DNA from 2 places in the Leclercia sp. AS011 genome. Region 2 is predicted to be linked to the other one. Evidence: predicted binding sites of a transcription regulator. Region 2 holds the regulator's gene; the other holds the start of a gene.

Region 1 (9,752 bases), on a different contig from region 2:
TAGCTGTCGCTCAGCGCACCGGCGTAGATCTCAGCGCGGGACGGCAGGCGGCCACGTTTTGGCGGCATGCGGTAGATTGGGTATTTGAACTCACCCTGTGCGGTATGGCGCGCCTGCACCACCGGGGTGTAGTAGCCGGTAAACTGGACGTTACCGTAGTTGTCGGTGCCTTCCATCTGCCAGGCGTCGATGCCGAACTGGCGCATGGTGCGGGTATCGCCCCCGGCGCGTAACCAGTCCTGCACGGCGTTGTAGACGCTGTTCTGCGAGCCATACAGCCGCGGCGATGCGGTACGGATCTGGCTCACCTGTTCGGCGAAGTCGCCACCATTGATGGGCGCGCCCACGGCGTCAGGTTGATTCACTAAAGAGAAAGGCTGGGTCAGTTTCCCGTCTTTATATTGCTGACCGCGATCGGTCGGTTTGGAGGAGCAGGCAGCCAGAATAGCTACCATCGCGCCCGTCATCAGATACTTCGCCCAACGTCCTTTCATTATATCTCGTCTTTAAGTTGCCCGATTCTGCGCAATGAAGATAACAAACCGGCAAGGGTATTGAAATGCGATTACCTCCCCTCACGCAAATTTTGCGCAAAAAACAGTCGAACTGTCGGCGGAGCGTACAAACAACACCTAATTTGGTGATTTTTACGAAAAAGGGTTGCAACAAAAAGTCAGCAGAGTATAGTGCGCTTCCACGGACGCGGGGTGGAGCAGCCTGGTAGCTCGTCGGGCTCATAACCCGAAGGTCGTCGGTTCAAATCCGGCCCCCGCAACCAATTAAAATTTGATGAAGTATCTTCTACGACTGTAGAAGTTTTCGCAAAGTAGTTCGAATCACAGCAAGGCGGCGACGCAGTGAATCCTTAGGAGCTTACTCCAGTAAGTGACTGAGGTGAACGAGGAAAGCCAACGCAGATGTGGTTTGAAATACGAAGCGAAAAGACGGACGCGGGGTGGAGCAGCCTGGTAGCTCGTCGGGCTCATAACCCGAAGGTCGTCGGTTCAAATCCGGCCCCCGCAACCAATCAAATTTAAAGAAGTAAGATTCTACAAAGTAGAATGACGGACGCGGGGTGGAGCAGCCTGGTAGCTCGTCGGGCTCATAACCCGAAGGTCGTCGGTTCAAATCCGGCCCCCGCAACCAACACTTCTGAAAACAATAAACACCCTTCCGGGTGTTTTTTTGTATCTGCAGTTTGTCATTTTGCCGGGCGTAAACCCGGCCATCCTGATTATCCGCGTCTCGCCAGCGTTGCCCCGTCCGAGAAATAGGCCTTAATCCCCGCCAGTATCGACTCCGCCACTTCCTGCTGGAAGGCAGCCGTCTTGAGCTTGCGCTCCTCTTCCACGTTACTGATAAACGCGGTCTCCACCAGAATCGACGGGATATCCGGCGCTTTCAGCACCGCAAACCCGGCCTGCTCGACGCTGTTTTTATGCAGCTTATTAACCCTACCCAGTCGACCCAGTACGGCTTTACCAAACTTCAGACTGTCGGTGATGGTCAGCGACTGCACCATATCAAACAGGGTGTGGTCGACGTAGCGATCCCCGCTCTTACTGACGCCGCCGATCAGGTCAGAGGCGTTTTGCGAATCTGCCAGCAGTTTTGCCGCGGTACTGGTCGCCCCTTTAGTCGAAAGGGCAAACACCGAGGATCCGCTGGGCTGACGGCTGGTAAAGGCATCCGCATGAATCGAAATAAACAGATCCGCGCGCTGCTTTTGCGCTTTCGCCACGCGCACCTTCAGCGGAATAAAGACGTCTTCATTACGCGTCATATAGGCGCGCATGTTGCCTTCTCTGTCGATCAACGCTTTCAGGCGACGGGCGATCTGCAGCACCACGTCTTTTTCCCGCGTGCGGTATTTGCCCACCGCGCCGGAGTCCTCCCCGCCGTGGCCCGGATCGAGCATGATCACAATCGGGCGATCGCGCCCGGCCTTGCCCGGCTGCGGACCACTCTGGGCAGGCGGAACCTGCTTCTCGAGATCGCCTTTGTTGTAATCTTCCAGCAACGCCAGCAACGGATCCTGAATGTCCGTCGCGTTGGCCGGATAGAGATCCATCACCAGACGCTCTTTAAAGCCGGCCACCGGCGCAAGGGCAAACAGCTGCGGCTTTACGTTCTGCTTAAGTTCAAACACCATGCGCACAGTTTTTGGATCAAACTGCCCGACCCGCGCAGACTTGATAAAGGGATCGTCGCCACGGATCTGGGCGCTCATCCCTTTGAGGACAGAATTGAGGTTCACCCCTTCGATATCCACCACCACCCGTTCCGGATTACTCAGAGCGAATTGCTTATAGTTCAGCACCCGGTTGGACTCGACCGTCACGCGTGTATAGGTCGACGCTGGCCAGACACGTACTGCCACCACCTGACTGACGGCGGCAAGCCCTACCTGACTTACGCTAAGCAACCACATTGCCCCGGCCCCTTGTAACAGGCGGCGGCGACTTAATGCTTTACTGGATCCCGACATGCTTCTCCCGAGCAAAGATATCGAATAACTTCTCATTACGTCCAAATTGACCGAAAACTTTAGCGAATGATGCATAACCTGTCATCCTTAAAAGGGTAAACAATCATGCTTTAACGATTACTTCATTGAATGTTTTCTTTGCTTCGGCGAAAAGTTTGGCTTGCGCGCAGGGGCATATTCGAATAAAAATACAAAAATTACGAATAAACATTCATTGAGGGGTTGTGCCGTGGTGAAGGAACGTAGAATCGAACTGGTCCAGGGATTCCGCCATTCTGTTCCCTATATCAACACCCACCGGGGGAAGACGTTCGTCATTATGCTCGGCGGCGAAGCCATTGAGCACGAGAACTTCTCCAGCATTGTCAATGACATCGGCCTGCTGCACAGCCTGGGTATTCGCCTTGTGGTTGTCTACGGTGCTCGCCCACAGATTGAAGCCAATCTGGCCGCGCATCATCACGAGCCGATTTACCATAAACACACCCGCGTCACCGACGCCAAAACGCTGGAGCTGGTGAAGCAGGCCGCCGGTCTGCTGCAGCTCGATATCACCGCGCGGCTCTCCATGAGCCTCAACAACACCCCGCTGCAGGGGGCGCACATCAACGTTGTGAGCGGCAACTTTATTATCGCCCAGCCGCTTGGGGTGGATGATGGGGTGGATTATTGCCACAGCGGACGTATTCGTCGTATTGATGAAGAGGCTATTCATCGCCAGCTCGACGGCGGCGCGATTGTGCTGACCGGCCCGGTCGCCGTCTCGGTGACCGGGGAAAGTTTCAACCTCACCTCCGAAGAGATTGCCACCCAGCTGGCAATCAAGCTGAAAGCCGAAAAAATGATCGGCTTCTGTTCGTCGCAGGGTGTCATTAACGAGCTGGGGAATATCGTCTCCGAGCTATTCCCGAACGAAGCCCAGGCGCGGGTCGAGGAGCTCGAAGAACAAGGCGATTACTACTCGGGCACCGTGCGTTTCCTGCGCGGCGCAATCAAAGCCTGCCGCAGCGGCGTACGTCGCAGCCACCTGATCAGCTATCAGGAAGATGGTGCCCTGTTGCAGGAGCTGTTCTCCCGTGACGGGATCGGGACGCAGATCGTGATGGAGAGCGCCGAGCAGATCCGCCGCGCCACCATTAACGACATCGGCGGTATTCTGGAGCTGATTCGCCCGCTGGAGCAGCAGGGGATCCTGGTACGTCGCTCCCGCGAACAGCTGGAGATGGAGATCGACAAGTTCACCATTATCCAGCGCGACAATCTCACCATCGCCTGTGCGGCACTCTATCCCTTCCCGGAGGAGAAGATTGGTGAGATGGCCTGTGTCGCGGTACACCCGGACTACCGCAGCTCGTCGCGCGGCGAGGTATTACTGGAGCGGGTCGCAGCCCAGGCACGGCAGCAGGGGTTAAGTAAGCTGTTTGTGCTGACGACCCGCAGCATTCACTGGTTCCAGGAGCGCGGCTTTACGCCGGTGGACATTGATTCCCTACCGGAAACCAAGAAAGAGATGTACAACTATCAGCGTCGCTCGAAGGTGCTGATGGCGGATTTAGGTTAATCCCCCTCATCCTGACCCTCTCCCCAAAGGGAGAGGGAATAATTACAGGGCCTCAAAAATCGCACTCAGCCCGCTGCGTCGTTCCGTACGGGTGGTAACGGCCTGCACCAGCACACCGTCATCCGCATACAGCGACAACCGCCGACGGGCACGGGTAATGGCCGTATAGACCAGCTCGCGGGTCACCACCGGCGACATCTGGGTAGGCAGGATCAACGCCGCATGATCGAACTCTGAGCCCTGCGATTTGTGCACCGTCATCGCCCACGCGGTTTCATGCTCCGGCAGACGGCTCGGCTGTACGGACTTCAGGCTGCCATCCGGCATCTGGAACCAGACGCGCAGCCCCTGCCCCCGGTCCAGCGCAATCCCGATATCACCGTTAAACAGCCCCAGCGCACTGTCGTTGCGCGAAATCATCACCGGGCGGCCTTCATACCAGCGGGAATGGGGCTGACGGCTGATGCGCCGTTTTTGCACCAGCACCTGCTCCAGCCTTTCGTTAAGCCCGGCCACGCCAAAGGGACCGTCGCGTAAGGCGCACAGCAGCTGGTAGCGGCTGAATGCCGCCAGGATCGCCTCTTCGGAGGCCTGATGTTGCACATGGTCGAGAAAATGGTGATATCCCTGCAGGGCATCCTCCAGCATCACCAGATACTCTTCCCCACTCTGGAGCTGCTTTTTCTCGATATCGCTGAACGTGCCGTCAAACACCGAGCGCAGAGCGTGGCGGTCGCCACGGTTGACCGCGGCCGCCAGTTGGCCGATGCCGGAGTCGCTGCCAAACCGGTAGCTTTTTTGTAGCAGGCACAGGCTGTCGCGCAGCGCGCCCGCCACCGGACTGACGTTGCCTTCCATCTGGCATCCGGTCATCCCGGCCAGCTCCTGAGCACGCTGCACGGTAAAACCGGCGCTGGCCCAGGTACAAATATCGCCCAGCACCGCCCCGGCTTCGACAGAGGCCAGCTGGTCACGATCGCCGAGGAAGATCACCCTGGCATGCGGCGGCAGGGCATCAATCAGCCGGGACATCATGGTCAGGTCGATCATTGAGGCCTCATCCACCACCAGCACATCCAGGTGCAGCGGGTTACCGGCATGGTAGCGCAGACGCTGGCTGCCCGGCTGAGCGCCGAGCAACCGGTGCAGGGTGCTGGCTTCGGTCGGGAAGCGCTTGCGCTGGATGTCGGTCAGCGGAAGCTGTTGCAGCGCGCCACCCAGCGACTCGGTAAGACGTGCGGCGGCTTTACCGGTCGGGGCCGCCAGCCGGATACGGCACTTCTCCTCCCCCGCCATCTGGATCAGCGCCGCCAGCAGGCGGGCGACGGTAGTGGTTTTGCCGGTCCCCGGGCCGCCGGAAATGACCGAGATACGCCGCGTTAAGGCCACGGCCGCCGCCACCTTTTGCCAGTTAACGGCTTCGTCAGAGGTGAACAGCGCGTTCAGGGTACGCTGAACGTCGGCACTGTCATGGGGCAGCGGCTGGTTGGCTTCGCTAAAGAAACGGGCCACGGCCCGCTCGTAGCGCCACATCCGGTTGAGGTAGAGCCGGTCGCCCACCAGCACCAACGGCGTTGGCTCGTCCCCAGCGCTCACCGCGCGCGAACGCATCAGCGTGGCGGACCACTCCAGCGATTCATCATGCAGGGCAAAACAGGCCTGTAGGGCGGGGCTTTTCGCCTCTGCCTGCAGGCGCGACAGGGGCAGGCAGACATGCCCCTCTCCGGCGTCCCGGCTTAAAATCGCCGTCGCCAGCATCACCGAGGGTTCATCGTTCCCGGCCATCATCATCGCAAACTGCACATCCAGACGACGCAATACGCGCTGTTCTACGGCCTCCAGCAATAATTCCTGCATCGTCATGACACAAGCTCCTCTCGGCTTGCAGAAAATAAGCTATCCATTTGATTTATTAACGTTTCAGTTGGGCGGGTGGCAAAGCAGCCGGATCCCGGCGAGCTGCCATCCACCCCGCGTAAAAACAGGTAGATCACCCCGCCGAAATGCCGCTGATAGTCGTAATCGGCAATACGGTGGCGCAGATAACGGTGCAGCGCCAGGGTGTAGAGCTGGTACTGCAGATCGTAGCGGTGGGACTGCATCGCGCGGGCCATCGCCTCCGGGGTATAGGCCTCGCCGTTCTCCCCCAGCCAGTTGGACTTATAGTCCAGCAGGTAGTAGCGGCCATTATGGCGGAATACCAGGTCGATAAAGCCTTTCAGCATGCCGCGCACCTGGCGGAAATCGAGCGGCGGGCAGCCACGCGACAGGGGATCGTGCTCGCGGATCAGGGCATCCAGCGCATCGGCGGTCAGCGGCCCGGCGACGGGCAGGTAAAACTCCATCTCCACCTGTTTATCAGCGGCTGAAAGCTGACTCAGGGAGATCCCCTCCTCATTGAGTGGCGTCTGCAGGATCTGCGTCAGCCAGTGGGTCAGCACCGGCTCCCAGCGGGCGTCATAGCCGCCCTTCTGCAGCATCTCCAGCACCCAGTCCGGGGAGACGGGCTGCGTGAAATCGAGCGTTTCAAACAGGCTGTGTAAAAAGGTGCCCGGTGAAGCGCCGCGTGGGAACTGGTGCGGCGTCAGCTCCGGCTCCTGTGCCACCTCGCCAGTGCCTGCGGCATCAACGTCGAGGCGCGGCATCAGATCCTGGGCAATACTGTGCCCGTGCTGCTGGAGCCCGGAGTAGCTCGTAACCCGCCAGTCGTCGAACAGGGCGCGAGCCACCTGCCGCGCCTGCAGATCCGGCATTGCTGACTCCGGCATGTTCCAGCGGGCGGTATCGGCTACCCCGGCAATCTGCAGCGCAATGTGGTCATTACACAGGGTTTCCAGGCACTGGCGCAGTCCGGCCGAATCTTTCGGTTCGCCGCGCTGGATCAGGCGGCCAAGGGCGCTGAGGTGGAAATCGCTGTCGCCGGACTTGTCACCCCGACGCCGGAACAGCGGCGCGACGCCCAGGCTGCAGTGCCAGACCGAGCGGGTCAGGGCCACATACAGCAGACGTAAATCCTCCGCCAGCCGCTCGGCTTCGGCCAGCTCGACGCTCTCCTCGGCCTTGCTGAGATCAAGCACGGCTTCAAAGGTTTTGCGATCGTGATAAAAGGCCTGATCCTGCACCCGGTAGTTGGCAATAAAGGGCAGCCAGACCAGGGGGTATTCCAGCCCTTTCGATTTGTGAATGGTGACGATTTTTACCAGATGCTTGTCGCTTTCGAGGCGCATCTGCTGGCTTGAGGCATTGCTGTTGGGTTCCGCGATATGTTGCGCCAGCCAGCGCACCAGGGCGTGCTCGCTCTCAAGCTGGGTTCCCGCCTCCTGGAGCAGCTCGCTGATATGCAAAATATCGGTCAGACGACGTTCGCCCCCCGCGGTGGCCAGCATATTTTCGGCAATATTGCGCCGGGCCATGACGTCACGCAGCATCGCCATCACCCCCCGCTTCTGCCAGCGTTCGCGGTAGTGGGTAAACTCTTCCACCGCCTCATCCCACAGGGTTTCGCTGTTATTGAGCATGTCGATATCACGGGCGTTCAGTCCGAGCATCGAGCTTGCCAGCGCGCTGCGCAGGATGCTTTCACGCTCGGGTGCCAGCACGGCCTGCAGCAGCCAGAGCATCTCCTGGGCTTCAAGGGTTTCAAACACGCTGTCGCGGTTGGAGAGATAGACCGAAGGAATGGTGAGCAGCGTCAGCGCGTCGCGGATCAGTGCCGCCTCCTGGCGACTGCGCACCAGCACCGTAATGTCCGAGGCCTGCACCGGCCGGGACTCGTCGCCCCGGTGCAGAGTGGCTTCACCACGCGCCCCGGCGCTCAGCCAGTCGCGGATTTGCGCCGCGCAGTGCTGGGCCATAAAGGTCTGATAATCCCCGACGCCGCATCCTTCTCCGTCCATCAGCCAGATGTTCATCGCCGGCTGGAAATTCCCCCTCAGCCCAAAGCGCAGCCCGGCGTTTCTCGGGGCGGATTTGACCGGCTGGAAAGGGATTTCACGGAACATGAAGGCGTCGTTCATCTGTGAAAAGAGGGTGTTTACGCTTTCCACCATGCCCGGCGCCGAGCGCCAGTTGGTATCCAGCGTATAGTGCGCGGCGACTTCGCCACGCGCCTTCATATAGGTGAAGATATCCGCCCCACGGAACGCGTAGATCGCCTGTTTGGGGTCACCAATCAGCAGCAGTGCGGTGTCTGGCTGCTGACGCCAGATGCGGCGGAAAATGCGGTACTGTTGCGGGTCGGTATCCTGGAATTCATCGATCATCGCCACCGGGAAACGGCTGCGGATGGCGGCTGCCAGCGCGTAGCCATTGTCGCTGTTCAGGGCCTCATCGAGACGGCTGAGCATATCGTCAAAACCCAGCTCGCCGCGACGGCGCTTTTCGCGCGCCACCGCCTCGCGGATCTCGGCCAGCGCCCGGGTGATCATCAGATCGTTCAGGGTCAGCGGCTCGGCCAGCAGGGTATCGATAGCGACAAAGAGAGGATGTTGCGGCACTTCACCGCCTGCTTTGGTCCGCTCCGCCAGGAACGTCTGCGAGAACTTCTCCAGGGCATCGGGCAGCTGATAGCTGTGCTTCTCTTCTTGAGCCCAGGCCGTTATGCGTTCGATGTATTTGGCCTGGTTGCCGCGGTTGAACTTGCGCCGGTCGATACCGGAACCTTCGATCACCGCCTCGATTTCCGCCACGCTGTCAGACCACTGCTGTTTCATGGTGGCAATTAAGCCGACGATCTTCTCATGGCGGGAGGCCAGGGTTTCGTCCGCAGGCGGGGGGGATTTGATAACCGGGGCTTCACCCTGCAGGTAACGGTCGATGGCGCGGAGTAGCTCTTCCGGACCTTTCCATAAACCGTGAACCGCTTCGGCAATGTCGCGTGGCAAGGGGTAGCAGTGACGACGCCAGAAGTCGGCGCACGCCTGGTAGCGCAACAGAGATTCATCTTCGATGAGCTGCTGCTCAAAGAGCATGCCGGATTCAAAGGCATTCAGGCTGAGCATCCGCTGGCAGAAGCCGTGAATGGTGAACACGGCGGCCTCATCCATCTGGCGTTCCGCCAGCAGCAGCCACTGCGCCGCCTGCTGTTTATCGGCGATCTCATCCAGCAGACTGGCATACAGCGGGTTATCCGTGCTCTGTCTCAGGCAGGCGATGCGCAATTCGTGAATGTTGGCGCGGATACGGCCGCGCAGCTCTTCCGTTGCGGCTTCGGTGAAGGTCACCACCAGCAGCTCTTCCACGCTCAGCGGGCGGCTGAAGGCTGCGCTGCCGCCCAGTCCGAGCAGCAGTCGCAGGTAGAGCGCCGCGATGGTGAAGGTTTTTCCGGTTCCCGCTGAGGCCTCTATCAGTCGTTCCCCTTGTAACGGTAAACGTAGGGGATCAAGGGACTCGGCGGTATCGATCATTCGTTCTTACTCCTGGGCAAAGATTGCTGCAATGCGCTCACGCTCTTCCAGACCGTCCAGCCTGCAGGCGGGGCGACATCAGCTTTTTTACTCTGACTACCCGAAACCTGGGACAGGATCGCCATCCCCTGCGGGGCAACCACCGCCTGGTGGAAGAAGTCGGCGAGTTTCTGCGGCGTGAGCTGTTTTATCTCGGCCACTACTTTATCATGCGAATCGAAGCGCATATTACCCCGATCAAAATCTTTGCTGATCTTTGAAGCCTCTTCGGCCAGGGTTTGCGGCGGCTGGGTGATCT
Region 2 (9,752 bases):
TCACCATGCGATGGTCAACTTCTGGCGCACCATGCTCGCCTGTATGCTCGGCACGTTATTCTGGCTGTGGACCGGCTGGACCTCCGGCAGCGGGGCGATGGTGATGATCGCCGTGGTCACCTCGCTGGCGATGCGTCTGCCCAATCCGCGAATGGTGGCGCTCGATTTTCTGTACGGTGCGCTGGCAGCGCTCCCGCTGGGTGCTTTCTATTTCCTGGTGGTTCTGCCCTCGACCCAGCAAAGTATGCTGCTACTCTGTATCAGCCTTGCGGTGATGGCCTTCTTTATTGGTATCGAGGTGCAGAAGCGACGCCTGGGTTCGCTTGGGGCGCTGGCCAGTACCATTAACATTCTGGTGCTGGATAATCCGATGACGTTCCACTTCAGCCAGTTCCTGGATAGCGCGCTGGGGCAGATTGTTGGCTGTTTCCTCGCCATGATGGTTATTTTGCTGGTGCGCGATAACTCGCAGGCCCGCACCGGACGCGTGCTGCTGAACCAGTTTGTTTCCGCTGCCGTTTCCGCGATGACCACCAACACCGCCCGACGCAAAGAGAACCATCTCCCCGCGCTCTATCAGCAGCTGTTTTTACTGCTGACCAAATTCCCGGGAGATATCGCTAAATTCCGCCTGGCCCTGACGCTGATCATCGCCCACCAGCGTCTGCGCAATGCGCCGGTGCCGGTTAATGACGACCTCTCGGCGTTCCACCGTCAGCTGCGACGCACCGCCGATCACGTCATTTCGGCCAGCAGCGACGATAAGCGGCGACGCTATTTTGCTCAGCTGCTGGAGGAGCTGGATATCTACCAGGAAAAACTGCGCATCTGGGAGGCACCTAGACAGGTAACCGAACCGGTGCAGCGGCTGGTAGGAATGCTGCATCGCTACCAGAACGCTCTCACCGACAGCTAATCCTCCTGAAAACCGACGCCGTAAGCGTCGGTTTTTTTGTGACTATACTTATTCGGGCAAGAACTTAAACCCGGAATGGGAGGATACATGACGACCCAGGCTCTACAGGACAGTGCGCTATTTCAGACAGGATATCTGGTCGATGGCGTATGGAAAACGCTCGATACCACATTTGATGTCCTTAACCCGGCCACCGGTGAGGTGATCGCTAAAGTGGCAAAAGCGGGCAGCAAAGAGACCGAAGAGGCCATCGCCGCCGCAAGCCGTGCTTTCCCGGCGTGGCGGGCCAGAACCGCAAAAGAGCGTTCGGCCATCCTCTATCGCTGGTATGAATTAATCATTGAAAACAAGCCGTGGCTTGGACAACTGATGACCACCGAGCAGGGCAAGCCGCTGAAAGAGGCGGAAGGTGAGGTCGAGTACGCGGCCAGCTTTATTCAGTGGTTCGCCGAGCAGGCCAAACGCGCCAACGGTGAGATCATTCCCCCGGTTAAACCCGGCTCCCGCATTCTGGCCACCCGCGAACCGGTTGGCGTGGTAGCGGCCATCACGCCGTGGAATTTTCCGATGGCGATGCTGACCCGCAAGCTGGGCCCGGCGCTGGCCGCAGGCTGCACCGGGGTGATCAAACCGGCCAACAACACGCCGCTCAGCGCCTTTGCCCTGCTGACCCTTGCCAAAAAAGCGGGCGTCCCGGACGGCGTACTCAACGCGGTTGCGGGCAATACCTCTGAGATAAGCGATGCCATCATGGCCAGCCCTGAGGTGCGCAAAATCTCCTTTACTGGCTCGACGGCAGTTGGCAAAACGCTGATGCGTAATGCCGCCGAGACCATGAAGAAAGTTTCGATGGAGCTGGGCGGGAATGCGCCCTATATCGTCTTTGACGACGCCGATATTGATGCCGCAGTAAAAGGGGCTATCGCCAACAAATTCCGTAATGCGGGCCAGGTCTGCGTCAGCGTCAACCGCTTCTATATTCAGGAGTCGGTGTATGACGCCTTCGTCAGCCAGCTCGCCGCCGCCGTAAACGCCTTAAAAGTGGGTAACGGCCTGGAGGAGGGCACTATTGTCGGGCCGCTGATTGAGCCTTCTGCGGTGAAAAAAGTGCGCGAGCATGTAGAGGATGCGGTCGCCAAAGGGGCGACGGTCCTGGCAGGCGGCAAGCCGCATGAGCTGGGCGGCAACTTCTGGCAGCCGACGGTGTTGGGTAACTGTCATGAAGGGATGGCACTCGCCAGCGAAGAGACCTTTGGCCCCGTTGCGGCCTGCTTCCGTTTTACCTCCGAAGAGGAGGTTATTCAGCGCGCCAATAATACGCCCTTTGGACTGGCCGCCTATTTCTATACCCAGAATCTGCAGCGGGTGTTCCGCGTCTCTCAGGCCATTGAGAGCGGGATGATCGGCATTAATGAATGTGCGGTCTCTACCGAGCTGGGGCCGTTTGGTGGGGTGAAAGAGTCAGGGCTGGGTCGTGAAGGCTCAGTACTGGGACTGGAGGAGTTCCTGGAAGTGAAAACCCTGCATATCGGGGGATTATAATCGTCAGGGCGGCATCAGCCGCCCGCCTGGACGGGGTGGCGGGAAATGAATATCTATACGTTTGATTTTGATGAAATCGACAGTCAGGAAGACTTTTACCGTGAGTTTTCACGTACCTTTGGCATTGCGCGGGAGAGCGTGACAGACCTGGATTCTCTCTGGGAGATCGTGACCGGCAACCAGCTGCCGCTACCGCTTGAAATCGAATTTACCCATTTGCCGGAGAAGCTGCGCAGGCGCTTTGGCGCATTGATCCTGCTGTTTGATGAGGCGGAAGAGGAGCTGGAAGGTCAGATCCGCTTCAACGTTCGTCCGTAAAAGGCAAAAAAAAGCCCCTGCTGCGAGGCAGGGGCAAGTCGTATTTCAATACGACGAGGGTTTATTTGTACAGCTCGGCTGTAGCATGCCAGTGGTCACCGGTATTCAGCTCGGTGATGCGGTAGCTGCTGGCGCCCGCTTTTTCAGCTTTTGCTGCCAGGGCCTGGCGAACATCCATTGGAGAACCGGCCACTTCGGTAACGCCTACGCTACCCAGGGATTGCAGACCTTGCGCTTGCTCCGCGGTAACCTGATGCACAGCGGCACTGGCACCGAATGAGAGAACGGAAGCTAAACCCAGGGTGGCGATGATTAATTTAGTGTTCATAGTCTTTACTCCTTACTTACAGGGCACGTTCAACGACCAGAAGGGTTGTACTGCTATTTTTATGCCTGGTGTCGTTGAACTGAGATAACGGGTAATTTGTTTAATGCTCGGTACGACTTATTTGTACAGCTCAGCAGTGGCATGCCAGTGGTCACCGGTACGCGCTTCGATAACGCGATAGGATGAGGCACCCTGTTCCTGCGCTTTTTTGTTCAGCATCTGATTCATATCCATCGGAGAGGTACCGACAGCACCGATGGAAACAGTACCGATAGATTCGCGGGACTGTGCCTGATCGGCGTTAATGGCATCGGCAGCAAAAGCACCGAATGACAGAACAGACAGAACGCTTAGTGTGGCTACGGTAGTTTTGATTTTCATGATTCTCTTCCTCGTCATATTCTTTACTGGGGTCTCTGTTTCGTGACCCTCATCACAAAATCAAGTATACACTAATAACGGCAAATATTAATACCATGCTAATTGTTTCTCGTGAAATTATGTATTAAGCAGAGGATGTTTTATAACAGAAGGGAATAAAAAAGCCGGGGTTAGACGCGGATTACTTGGTTATTTTCATTAAAATCATAAGGATATGACAATTTGATTATTCGTGCTATCGTCGGGCGGATCATCCACTGCATGAATGAATTGAAGCGGAAAAACGCACTATTTGTTAAATCACAGATAACAGATTGTAAGGCAAAACGAGGCGGGAGCCGAAGATTCCCCGCTGCGAGACGCAGCAGGGAAGGGGATTAGAGTTCCTGTTCGAACAGAACCAGAATGGCTTCGTAGAGGTCTTTCACCGAGAAACCATTGGCCGGGGTCGTGAAGATCGTATCGTCACCGGCGATGGTGCCGAGAATACCTTCTGCTTTCCCGAGCGAGTCGAGCAGACGCGCGATCAGCTGGGCAGCGCCCGGGCTGGTGTGGATCACCACCACGGCATCGTTATAGTCGATATCCAGTACCAGATTCTTCAGCGGGCTCGAGGTTGTCGGTACGCCGAGCTCAGCAGGCAGACAGTAAACCATCTCCATTTTGGCATTGCGGGTACGCACCGCGCCAAATTTGGTTAACATGCGGGAGACTTTCGACTGGTTGATATTTTCGAAGCCTTCTTCCTGTAAGGCCTGAACGATCTCACCCTGAGAACTAAATTTTTCTTCTTTAAGCAGCGCTTTAAACGCCTTAACCAATTCTTCTTGTTTAGAAGAGATTCGCATAAATCACCCGAAATATAGCGGTAGAAACAACATTATTATGCACATGGATGAATTTTTATGCAAACTATCTGCCCAATCTTAGGCTGAAATAATGTTATGAAAGGGAGTGATTTTATCAAAATTCGTTATCAAGGAACATGCCTGCGTCACGCCTCGCAAATAAGCTTAAAAGTAAATTAAATGTTATCAAATTGATGTTGTTTTGGTGGCTGGCGAGGGTGTATTGTAACCCCCTCTTGATTCGTTGCTTAGTTATCGCATAACGCCCGATAGCCTTCCGGCAGAAGCGAAAAGCGCGCGACCGCTAATTCTCAAGCCATGAAGATTGTAATTATTGATCTGCTGAATTAAGGTCGCCGCGACGGAGTAACAGAAAGTTAGCTCACCATAATAAGGAGTTTAGGATGAAAGTCGCAGTCCTCGGCGCTGCTGGCGGTATCGGCCAGGCGCTTGCCCTACTACTGAAAACTCAGCTGCCTGCAGGCTCAGAACTCTCTCTGTACGACATCGCCCCGGTAACCCCTGGTGTGGCGGTTGACCTGAGCCACATCCCGACGGCTGTCAAAATTAAAGGCTTCTCCGGTGAAGATGCGCGCCCGGCGCTCGAAGGCGCAGACGTTGTGCTGATCTCCGCAGGCGTAGCGCGTAAACCTGGCATGGATCGTTCTGACCTGTTCAATGTGAATGCCGGTATCGTTAAGAACCTGATTCAGCAGGTCGCGACAACCTGTCCGAAAGCCTGCATCGGTATCATCACTAACCCGGTTAACACCACTGTTGCTATCGCAGCAGAAGTGCTGAAAAAAGCGGGCGTGTATGACAAGAACAAACTGTTTGGCGTAACCACGCTGGACATCATCCGCTCCAACACCTTTGTTGCGGAACTGAAAGGCAAGCAGCCAACCGAGCTGGAAGTTCCGGTTATCGGCGGCCACTCTGGCGTGACCATTCTGCCACTGCTGTCCCAGATCCCTGGCGTGAGCTTCACCGAGCAGGAAGTGGCTGACCTGACCAAACGCATCCAGAACGCCGGCACCGAAGTGGTGGAAGCGAAGGCGGGTGGCGGTTCTGCAACCCTCTCTATGGGTCAGGCTGCGGCACGTTTCGGTCTGTCTCTGGTACGCGCCCTGCAGGGCGAGCAAGGCGTGGTGGAATGTGCGTACGTTGAAGGCGACGGCGAGCATGCACGCTTCTTCTCTCAGCCGCTGCTGCTGGGTAAAAACGGTATCGAAGAGCGTAAATCTATCGGCACCCTGAGCGCGTTCGAGCAGCAGGCAATGGCCGGCATGCTGGACACGCTGAAGAACGATATCGTCCTCGGCGAAGAGTTCGTTAACAAGTAAGCGAATCGCTTCCCGTCAGGGCAATAAAAAACCGGAGCATCGACTCCGGTTTTTTTTATGTCTGCAAACTCAGTTGGTGGCCGGGTATTCCTGAATGGTCACCTGCAGGGTCAGTTTCTTATCATCCCGCATCACTTCCACCGGAATGATCGAGCCAGGCCTGATCTCAGCTACCTGATCCATGGTCTCCAGGGCTGATATGGCCGGTTTGCCATTTACCGAGACGATAACGTCGTTAACCTTGATGCCCGCTTCCGCCGCCGGACCGCCGGAGGTCACTTCGTTCACCACGATCCCCTGGATCTGGTCGATACCGCCGCCCTGGGTATGCAGCGGTGCAATCTCACGCCCGCCAATGCCAATATAGCCGCGGATCACCCGACCGTCGCGAATGAGCTTATCCATGATCTTGTTGGCCAACTGGAACGGGATGGCGAAGCCAATGCCTTCCGGGGTTTCTCCGTCGTTGCTCTTATCAAACGAAAGGGTGTTGATGCCCATCAGTTCGCCCAGCGAGTTCACCAGCGCACCGCCGGAGTTACCGTGGTTGATAGAGGCATCCGTCTGCAGGAAGTTCTGCCGCCCGGAGGGGTTCAGGCCAATACGACCCGTCGCGCTGATAATCCCCTGGGTAATGGTCTGCCCGAGGTTATAGGGGTTACCGATCGCCAGCACCACATCGCCGATGTGCGGAGTGCGTTTACGGTTGATGGGAATAACAGGCAGCCCGCCTGTGGCATTGATTTTAAGGACCGCCAGATCCGTCAGGCTGTCAGAGCCGACCAGCAGGGCTTCAAACACGCGGCCATCCTGCAGCGCAACGATGATCTGATCGGCATCGTTGATCACATGTTTGTTGGTAATGATGTAGCCACGCTCATCCATGATCACCCCGGAGCCCAGGGTGCGGATCTCCAGCTGATTATGGCTGGTGCTGTTCAGCCCACGGTTATAGACGTTAACCACCGCAGGGGCGGCGCGGCGCACTGCCTGATTGTAACTGGCAGGTGTTTCATCTGCGCTATCAAACTGCGGCGCAGCCAGCTGATTAAACTGACGTAAAGAGGGCATCGCGGCCAGTAAAAGGCCACCTACAACCAGGCCGATGGCGACCGAACGAATGAGCTTTAAAACCATGATACGGGCGTCGTTAAGGGAAGATCGCAAGCAGCATAGCATGACTTATCCGGACATCACACGTGGTGATGTCCGGACGCGTACAGGCTTAACGCAGCAGAATATAGAGGGTGTCGTTGCCGCGCACGATCTGCAGGGCAATAACGGTGGGTTTGCCAGCCAGCACTTTGCGCATTTCGGCGATGGACTGCACGCGAACGCGGTTCACGCCGATAATCACGTCATTCTCATGGAGACCGGCCTGCGCGGCAGGGCTGCTCTTCTCGACGCTGTCGAGAGTAATGCCTTTGGTGCCGTCTTTTAACTGCCCGTCGCTTAAGGTCGCCCCTTGCAGCGCGGGAGCAATCATCTCTGCACTGGCCGATGAAGAGGTGCTTTTATCCAGCGTGACCTGCACATCCATCGGTTTGCCGTCACGCAAAATGCCGAGCTTAACCGTGGCTCCTGGCTCCGTGGTGGCGATACGCGAGCGCAGCTCGGCGAAGCTGCTTAACGGTTTGTCATTCAGGCTGACGATCACGTCCCCGGACTTCACGCCCGCTTTTGCCGAGCCGGAATTCGGTAGCACTTCACTGACGAAGGCGCCGCGCTGCACGTTCAGGTTGAACGCTTTCGCAATATCCGCGCTCATTTCGGTACCCTTAATGCCCAGCAGCCCGCGTTTCACTTCGCCGAAATCAATTAACTGCTGTGCCAGCGTGCGGGCCATGTTGCTGGGGATGGCAAAACCAATCCCCACGCTACCCCCGCCGGGTGCCAGAATGGCGGTGTTAATGCCGATCAGCTCCCCGTTCAGGTTCAGCAGCGCGCCGCCGGAGTTACCGCGGTTAATGGAGGCGTCGGTCTGGATAAAGTTTTCCAGCCCTTCTAGGTTCAGGCCACTGCGACCCAGGGCGGAGATGATCCCGGATGTGGCCGTCTGGCCCAGGCCGAAGGGGTTACCTACCGCGACGGCAAAATCTCCGACGCGCAGCTTGTCGGAATCGGCGATGGCGATTTGCGTCAGGCCGGTTGGGTTCTGAAGCTGCAGCAGGGCGATATCGCTCTGATCGTCGCCGCCAATCAACTTAGCGTCGAACTCCCGGCCATCGTTCATCTGGACGCTGATTTTATCCGCATGGCTGATGACGTGGTTATTGGTCAGGACATAGCCTTTCGCGGCATCAATCACCACGCCCGAGCCCAGCCCTTCGAAAGGCTGGGCCTGGTCAGGGGCATCATCGCCAAAATACTTTTTCAGCTCTTCCGGGATGCGCTGGCTCTGCACGGCGGTGCCTTCGACCTGCACGCTGACTACCGCGGGCAGGACTTTTTCCAGCATCGGGGCGAGGCTCGGCAGCGCCGCCTGGCCTGGAACCTGCGAAGGAATTGCCGCCACCGCCGGCCAGGATGCCGACAGCGATAATCCGATACTCAACGCTAACGCGCTCAACAGCTGATTTTTTTTGTTCATTTATGCTGGCTCTCGCAACCTGAAATGGAGGAATAACGGCCCTGAAACAGTCTGATGTTATTGAATTTTAAAACGCTGAACAATGAGGTGTTTGACTAAATAATAGCTGGGGTCGGGAAGAAAGGACGGGCGCAAGGGCTGCGCCCGTAAAATTTATTAGTGATGTGCGATTAATCGCGTTTTGCGCCACCGCGCAGCAGGCCGGATGCCCCTTCGGAGTAATCACGCGGCATCTGTACCGGCGCCTGATCGTTACTGGCTTCGGACTCCGCCAGACGGTTGCGGAACGGATTGTTTTCTGCGCTCATCTCCGGCAGCAGATTGCTGGAGCTTTTCGCCATGTGCTGATAAAGCTTGCGGTAATCATGGGCCATGTTGTCCAGCAGCTCGGCGCTCTGGGCAAAGTGGTTTACCAGCTCTTCGCGATACTCATCCAGTTCAGCTTTGTTCTTTTCCAGTTCATACTGCAACGCCTGTTGCTGGCGCAATTTGCGATTTCCAAAACGCATGGCCACGGCACCGATAGCAATGCCGACGACTAAACCAATTAGCGCATATTCCCAGGTCATGAACTTCTCCCGTTGTCTTGTGGTTCCGTAGGGTGTTGGCTCGGCTTCATGCCTGTGCCTGATTATGCCACTATAACCGCTATTTCCTTAGAAGTGGAATCCCACCGCATCATCGCGTACTGTAGAACGGCCTTTTTTTCGCCAACTGAGCAGACTGGCGGGTATTAATTGAAGGAATAACAATAAGATCATGCAAAGCCTTTCCCCGACATCGCATTACCAACAGGCCCTGAATGAGGGCTCCCATCAGCCTGATGATGTACAGCGTGAAGCGGTAAGACGTCTGGACAGCATCTGGCAGCAGTTGACCACTCAGCCGACCGAAGCTGCCCCTGCGGGAGGACTCAAGGCCGCGTTTGGACGACTGCTGGGCAAGAAAGCGCCGCAGGGCGTCACGCCGGTGCGCGGCTTATATATGTGGGGCGGGGTAGGGCGCGGCAAAACCTGGCTGATGGATCTGTTCTATCAGAGCCTGCCGGGAACGCGTAAGCAGCGCCTGCATTTTCACCGTTTTATGCTGCGGGTACATGAAGAGCTGACGGCCCTGCAGGGGCAGAGCGATCCGCTGGACATCGTGGCCGAGCGTTTCAAAGCCGAAACCGACGTGCTGTGCTTCGACGAGTTTTTTGTCTCCGATATTACTGACGCCATGCTGTTGGGCGGGCTGATGAAAGCGCTGTTTGCCCGCGGCATTACGCTGGTGGCGACCTCCAACATCCCACCGGATGAGCTCTACCGTAACGGCCTGCAACGCGCCCGCTTCCTGCCCGCTATCGATGCGATAAAAGAGCATTGCGACATCATGAATGTCGATGCTGGCGTCGACTATCGCCTGCGCACCCTGACCCAGGCCCATCTGTGGATCTCGCCGTTAAACGACGACACCCGGCAGCAGATGGACAAACTGTGGCTGGCGC

The links. Region 2 encodes ArgR, which controls arginine synthesis, uptake and breakdown. Its sites were predicted from a motif close to ANTGAATAAAAATACANT; they were not measured.
Region 1: argA (amino-acid N-acetyltransferase) is a predicted target of ArgR. The motif match lies at 2,666-2,683, and genes of this name have one in related genera.

The regions. Positions count from the first base shown of each region.
Region 1 covers NZ_JBBCMA010000003.1:119,477-129,228, reverse strand. The annotation lists gene mltA (murein transglycosylase A) at 1-494, opposite strand, end outside; tRNA gene WFO70_RS15185 (tRNA-Met) at 702-778, shown strand; tRNA gene WFO70_RS15180 (tRNA-Met) at 950-1,026, shown strand; tRNA gene WFO70_RS15175 (tRNA-Met) at 1,070-1,146, shown strand; gene amiC (N-acetylmuramoyl-L-alanine amidase AmiC) at 1,235-2,488, opposite strand; gene argA (amino-acid N-acetyltransferase) at 2,718-4,049, shown strand; gene recD (exodeoxyribonuclease V subunit alpha) at 4,092-5,912, opposite strand; gene recB (exodeoxyribonuclease V subunit beta) at 5,909-9,454, opposite strand; gene ptrA (pitrilysin) at 9,451-9,752, opposite strand, start outside.
Region 2 covers NZ_JBBCMA010000004.1:39,397-49,148, forward strand. The annotation lists gene aaeB (p-hydroxybenzoic acid efflux pump subunit AaeB) at 1-916, shown strand, start outside; gene WFO70_RS16285 (NAD-dependent succinate-semialdehyde dehydrogenase) at 1,004-2,458, shown strand; gene WFO70_RS16290 (barstar family protein) at 2,504-2,776, shown strand; gene yhcN (peroxide/acid stress response protein YhcN) at 2,838-3,104, opposite strand; gene yhcN (peroxide/acid stress response protein YhcN) at 3,222-3,485, opposite strand; gene argR (transcriptional regulator ArgR) at 3,863-4,333, opposite strand; gene mdh (malate dehydrogenase) at 4,738-5,676, shown strand; gene degS (outer membrane-stress sensor serine endopeptidase DegS) at 5,746-6,813, opposite strand; gene degQ (serine endoprotease DegQ) at 6,902-8,266, opposite strand; gene zapG (Z-ring associated protein ZapG) at 8,437-8,835, opposite strand; gene zapE (cell division protein ZapE) at 9,026-9,752, shown strand, end outside.